Linked DNA regions of Granulimonas faecalis. The protein of the gene in region 1 interacts with the protein of each later gene in a pairwise test. Links are inferred from orthologs where the notes say so. Each region holds a gene or a part of one and is shown on either strand. Other genes may lie near its edges. The genes, in order: recA and OR600_RS05290.

The links.
Region 2: the proteins of recA (region 1) and OR600_RS05290 interact in binary tests that used the Bacillus subtilis proteins (3 or more experiments, as listed by UniProt). The link is inferred for Granulimonas faecalis from one-to-one orthologs.

Annotation. Positions count from the first base shown.
Region 1 is NZ_BQKC01000001.1:1,048,304-1,051,127, forward strand. It holds recA (recombinase RecA), read left to right. Parts: upstream 1-784; coding sequence 785-1,864; downstream 1,865-2,824. Other genes in the region: pgsA (CDP-diacylglycerol--glycerol-3-phosphate 3-phosphatidyltransferase), read left to right, coding at 1-6; OR600_RS04765 (CinA family protein), read left to right, coding at 21-566; OR600_RS04775 (regulatory protein RecX), read left to right, coding at 1,864-2,592. UniProt on the Bacillus subtilis protein: Multifunctional protein involved in homologous recombination, DNA repair and competence.
Region 2 is NZ_BQKC01000001.1:1,165,931-1,169,278, reverse strand. The notes cover bases 1-2,845. They hold OR600_RS05290 (DNA-processing protein DprA), read left to right. Parts: upstream 1-901; coding sequence 902-1,789; downstream 1,790-2,845. Other genes in these bases: trmFO (methylenetetrahydrofolate--tRNA-(uracil(54)-C(5))-methyltransferase (FADH(2)-oxidizing) TrmFO), read left to right, coding at 1,857-2,845; OR600_RS05295 (YifB family Mg chelatase-like AAA ATPase), read left to right, coding at 1-900. Also shown: more of trmFO, read left to right, coding at 2,846-3,200; OR600_RS05280 (tyrosine recombinase XerC), read left to right, coding at 3,197-3,348. UniProt on the Bacillus subtilis protein: Protein that helps load RecA onto ssDNA during transformation. Binds cooperatively to circular ssDNA, is able to bridge different segments of DNA. Favors the loading of RecA onto SsbA- or SsbB-coated ssDNA and formation of RecA-DNA filaments.

The DNA.
Region 1 (2,824 bases):
TCGTAGGGGAGGGGGCCGCCATGGCCTTGACATGGGAGCGCGCGCTCACCGACGGGTTCCAGACGGGGGAGGCCCCCACATGGGACGAGGTCTGCGCCCTCGCGGGGGGGCTGGTCCGCGCCGCGGCGGGGGCGGGAAGGACCGTCGGCTTCGCCGAGTCCTGCACCGGGGGCCTCGCGTCCGGTGCCGTGACGTCCCAGGCCGGATCGTCGGAGGTGCTCATCGGCTCCGTGGTCAGCTACGCCTGTTCGGTCAAGGAGTCCGTCCTCGGGGTCTCGGCGACCACCCTCGCCGAGGCGGGCGCCGTCTCCGAGCGCTGCGTCCGCGAGATGGCTGCGGGGGCCCGGAGGTGCCTCGGCGCCGACGCCTGCGTCTCCATCTCCGGCATCGCCGGCCCCGGCGGCGCGGTCCCGGGCAAGCCCGTGGGCACCGTGTGGCTCTGCCTCTCGGGCCCCGAGGGGGAGAGGGCCATGCTCCGCCACTTCTCTGGCGACCGTGCGGGGGTTCGCCTCAAGGCAGTGGCCTGTGCCCTGGCCATGCACCTCTCGGCACTTGTGGAGGATTGAGGGAGAGGTCACGGCACCACTGCGGGCCGTGCCATGGGGCCACCGTCCCCACCTGCGGCGACGCCGCGCGCGGAGGCCCCTCCGACCGCCGCGGTCGGACAGCGGTCGGAAACCGGTCGGCGCGCCGTCGGGGCCGTCTGGTTCCATGGTGGCGTCGGATTGACATAGAACAGATGTTCTTCTAGCATTCCGGGCAGAAAAGAGACGAGAGGAGCACCATGGCCAAGAAGAAGGAATCCACGAAGACCGTGGCCGAGCGCACCACCGGCGAGGAGCGCGACAAGGTGGTGGACGCCACCACGGCCGAGATCCGCAAGAAGTTCGGCTCCGGCGCCATCATGCGCTTCGGCGACGGCGGCAGCGACCTCGAGGTGGAGGCCATCCCCACGGGCTGCATCGCGCTCGACGCCGCCCTCGGCATCGGCGGCGTGCCCCGCGGCCGCATCGTGGAGATCTACGGCCCCGAGTCCTCGGGCAAGACGACCCTCTCGCTCGAGATCCTGGCGGAGGCCCAGGCCATGGGCGGCGTCGTGGCCTTCATCGACGCCGAGCACGCCCTCGACCCCGGCTATGCCGCCCGCATCGGCGTGGACATCGACGACGTCCTCATCTCCCAGCCCGACACCGGCGAGCAGGCGCTCGAGATCTGCGACATGCTCGTGCGCTCCAGCGCCATCGACGTCATCGTCATCGACTCCGTGGCGGCCCTCGTGCCCCGCGCCGAGATCGAAGGCGAGATCGGCGACACCACGGTGGGCCTCCAGGCCCGCCTCATGAGCCAGGCGCTCCGCAAGCTCGCCGGGTCCCTCGCCAAGTCCAAGACCACCTGCATCTTCATCAACCAGCTCCGCGAGAAGATCGGCGTCATGTTCGGCAGCCCCGAGACCACCACGGGCGGCCGCGCGCTCAAGTTCTTCTCCTCGGTGCGCATGGACATCCGCAAGGTGGACGGCATCAAGAAGGACGGCGAGCTCGTGGGCAGCCGCGTCCGCGTCAAGGTGGTCAAGAACAAGGTGGCCCCGCCTTTCCAGCAGGCCGAGTTCGACATCATGTACGGCACCGGCATCTCCAAGGAGGGCTCCACGCTCGACATGGCGGTGGACTACGAGGTGGTCGACAAGTCCGGCGCCTGGTACACCTACCAGGGCGAGCGGCTCGGCCAGGGCCGCGAGGCCGCCAAGGAGTTCCTGCGCTCCAACCCCGACCTCTTCGACGAGATCGACCACAAGGTCCGCATCGCCTGCGGCCTCGAATTCGAGGACGAGCTGGCCGACGGCACGCCGGCCACCGACGCCTGATGAGGTTCGGCGCGTCGTCGGGGCCGGAGGCCCCCCGCGGCGAGACCGTGGAGCTCGCGGGGGGAGACGGCTCCCTGTGGACCGTCACGTTCCCGCCCAAGGGCGCGGGCTCCGGGTTCTCGGGCCCCGCGCCCAAGGCGCGCCTGCGCCCGGGCGGTGGCGACGACGAGGCCCTGCAGGTGCCCGTCGCCGTCGCCCGGGCCGTGGTCAAGGCCGTACGGGAGGACGCCTCCGTCACCCTGGGGGGTGGCGGCATGGACCGTCTCGTTGCCGCCGCCTCCACCACCTGCTGCGCCAAGCGGCTCACGTCCATGGTGGACCGCCGGGACTACTCCTCCAAGGAGGCGGCCGACAGGCTGCTCCGTGCAGGGTACCCACGGGCCGTCGTCGACGACGTCTGCGCCCGGGCCCGGGAGGGGCGCCTGCTCGACGACGCGCGGTTCGCCGATGCGTTCATCAGGTCGAAGGTCTACTCCGGGTGGGGGCTGCGCCGCATCGAGCAGGAGCTCTCCCGCCGCGGCGTCGACGCTTCCACGGTGGCCGGCTGGCCCGACGACTTCCTCGAGGGGGAGTCCGAGCTCGACCGCGCCTGGGAGCTCGTCTCGCGCCGCAGCGTGCCGGCGAGGAACCCCTACGAGAAGACGGTCCGCTACCTCGTGGGCCGCGGGTACTCCTACGACGTGGCCAAGCGCTGCGCCGCACGGCTCCTCGAGGACGGCGATGAATAGCGGTGCCCGGTGCCGCGCAGTCCGCGAACCTTTACTTACCCTGCGTCTTCCCGTAAGATACAAGAGCTGTTGAAGCGTCCGTCCCGGTACGCCATGCTGGGATTTTGCATATTCATAGGTTCCTATTTGCACGACAGGTCCTTATTGGAGGCATCCCTGGCCCCGGCCAGAACGGCCGTTTCCTCGGCACCCGCCGCAAGGCGGTCTCTCTGATTACGAGCTTTACCTGAAG
Region 2 (3,348 bases), 120 kb from region 1 along the record:
CAGGAGGCGGTGAAGAGGGCCTGCGTCGTGGCGGCGGCCGGCGGCCACGGCATGCTTATGGTGGGGCCGCCGGGGACCGGCAAGACCATGGTCGCCCGGCGCATGGCCACCGTCCTGCCGCCCCTGGAGGGGGAGGAGCTCATCGAGGCGGCCGTGATCCACTCGGCGGCGGGCCTCGACGCCTCCGGCATCCTCGCCGGCGAGCGGCCGTTCCGCGCGCCGCACCACACGGTGTCGTGCGCCGGGCTCGTGGGCGGGGGCCGCCCGGTGGGGCCAGGCGAGGTGTCGCTCGCCCACTGCGGGGTGCTCTTCCTCGACGAGCTCCCGGAGTTCGCCGGCAACGTGCTCCAGACCCTGCGGCAGCCGCTGGAGGACAAGCGCGTGGTGCTCGTGCGGGCCGACGGCACCTACCGGTTCCCGGCCGACTTCCAGCTCGTGGCCGCGGCCAACCCGTGCCCCTGCGGGCACCTGGGGGACCGCGGCCGGGAGTGCACGTGCTCGGCGGCCCAGGTGCAGCGCTACCAGGCCCGGGTGGGCGGCCCCCTCATGGACCGCATCGACATCGTGTGCGACGTCGCGAGGCCGAGGCCGGGCTCCATCATCCGCGGCGAGGAGGGCATGGGCTCGGCCGAGATGCGCGACCAGGTGCTGGCGGCCCGGGAGTTCGCCTCCTGGCGCCGCTCCCAGGGCGTGGGCGACGGCCCCGTGTCGTCCCTCGGGCTCGACGAGGCGGCGTCCGGGCGCCTCGACCTCCTCGCCCGCACCGCGTCGCTCGGCGGCCGCGCCGTCACGCGGATCGCACGGGTGGCGCGCACCGTGGCCGACATCGAGGAGAGCCGGGCGGTCACGGCGCGGCACGTCGCCGAGGCCTCGCTCTGGCGTCAGAGGGAGGTGGCCTGACATGGCCGACATGACGGCGGGGTTCGAGCTCGTTCCCGGCGACGATCTGTGGCCGCCCCTGGTGGGGGAGGGGTCCGGCATCGACCGCATCTACGGCCGCGGCGACCCCTCCGTGCTCTCGACGCCCTGCATATCGGTGGTGGGGGCCCGACGCGGGACGCCCTACGGCCTGGCCGTGGCCTCGCTGGCGGGCCGCGTGGCCGCCGAGGCCGGGCTCACGGTGGTGTCCGGCGGGGCCATGGGGGTGGACGCCGCCGCGGCGCGGGCGGCGCTCGCGGCGGGCGGCCGCACCGTGGTGTGCGCCGGCACCGGGGCCGACCTCGTGTACCCTGCGAGCAGCCGCGACGTCTTCGAGGGGGCGACCGCCCAGGGAGGGGCGGTCGTCGCCCTCGCCCCCTGGGGGACCGGGCCGAGCCGGTGGACCTTTCCGAGGAGGAACCGCCTCATCGCCGCCCTCTCGCCCGTGCTCGTGGTGACCGAGGCCGGGCTGCCCTCCGGCACCTTCTCCACGGCCGACGCCGCCGTGGAGCTCGGGCGCACGGTCTACGCCGCGCCGGGATCCATGTTCTCGCCGTCGTCGAGGGGCACCAACCTGCTCATCTCCCAGGGGGCCACCATGATCGTGGACGAGGAGTCGCTGGAGATGTCCATCTCCATGGACTACGGGGTCCTGAGGAGCCCTCGCATGCGCACGGCCAAGGACCGGGGCAGGCTCTACTCGGCCCTCGTGGGCCAGGCCATGCGGCCGGACGACCTGGCGGCGGCCCTCGGGAAGGGTGTGCTCGAGGTCATGCGCCTCCTCGCCGACTACGAGGCGGAGGGACTCGTCCGCAGGCTGCCCGACGGCCGCTACAGCCCCACGGAGGCGGCGCTTCTCGACGAGGTCTGAGGGGCGGTACGGGGTATGCTTGGACGACGGCGGAACGGGGGGGCGGAGCGCCCGGGGAGGGGGACACGTGGAGAAGGTCACCGTGATCGGCGGCGGTCTGGCGGGCAGCGAGTGCGCCCTGGCCCTGACGGCCCGCGGCGTCCCGGTCCGCCTCGTGGAGCAGCGCCCCGGCGGGGACGCCCCGGCGCACCACACCGACGGCCTCGCCGAGCTCGTGTGTTCCAACTCCCTCAAGTCGACGAACCCCGAGAGCGCCGCGGGCATCCTCAAGGGCGAGCTCCACACCCTGGGCTCGCGCCTCCTGCCCCTGGCGGAGGCGTGCGCCGTGCCCGCCGGCGGCGCCCTGGCCGTGGACAGGGCCGCCTTCTCCCGCTCGGTCACCGAGGCCGTGGGGTCCGAGCCGCTCATCGAGCTCGTCCGCGAGGAGGCGACGTTCATCCCCGACGGCCCCGTGGTGGTGGCCGCGGGGCCGCTCTGCTCCGACGCGCTCTTCTCCGCGGTCTCCGACCTTCTGGAGGCCCACGGGACCCCGGGCTCGCTCTCGTTCTTCGACGCGGCGGCCCCCATCGTCGACGCCTCCACCATCGACCGGTCCGTGGTCTTCACGCAGTCGCGCTACGGCGCGGAGGGGGAGGGCGACTACCTCAACTGCCCCCTGGACCGCGGTGAGTACGAGGCCTTCGTGGAGGCCCTCGTGGGTGCGAGGCGCGTCGTGCAGAAGGACTTCGAGCAGCGCGACCTCTTCCGGGCCTGCCAGCCGGCCGAGGAGGTGGCCCGCACCGGCGTGGACTCGCTGCGCTACGGTGCCATGAAGCCCGTGGGTCTCGTGGACCCGCGCACGGGCTCGCGCCCCTGGGCGGCCCTCCAGCTGCGCGCCGAGAACGCCGAGCGGAGCGCCTACAACCTCGTGGGCTTCCAGACGAACCTCGCCTGGCCCGAGCAGCGCCGCGTCTTCTCCATGGTGCCGGGGCTCGAGAACGCCGAGTTCTTCCGCTACGGCGTCATGCACCGCAACACCTTCATCGACGCGCCCCGGGCCCTGGACCGCACCTTCCGCGTGCCCGGCACCCGGGTGCGCTTCGCCGGCCAGATCTGCGGGACCGAGGGCTACGTGGAGGCCGTGGCGTCGGGGCTCCTGGCGGCCCTCAACACCTACGCCGACCTCGCGGGGGCCCCGGCCGTCGACCTGCCCCGCACGGGCGCCCTCGGCTCGCTCGTGGCCTACGCCACGGACCCGGCCACGGTCGACTACCAGCCCATGCACGTGAACTTCGGCCTCGTGCCGCCCCTCGATGGGCCACGGCGCAAGAAGCGCGAGCGCTACGCCGCCTATGCCGCGCGGGCGCGGGCGGACCTCGACGCCTGGGTCGCCGGGCGCCCCGACCTGTTCCCCGGGGCGGCGCGGCCGTGAGCGCGGGCTGGGAGGGGAGGCTGGGGGACTTCCTGCACTTCCTCGCCACGGTGAGGAACCTCTCGCCCAACACGGTGCGCTCCTACCGCTGCGACCTCGAGGGCTTTCTCTCGTGGTGCGACCGCACCGGCACCGACCCGGCGGCGCT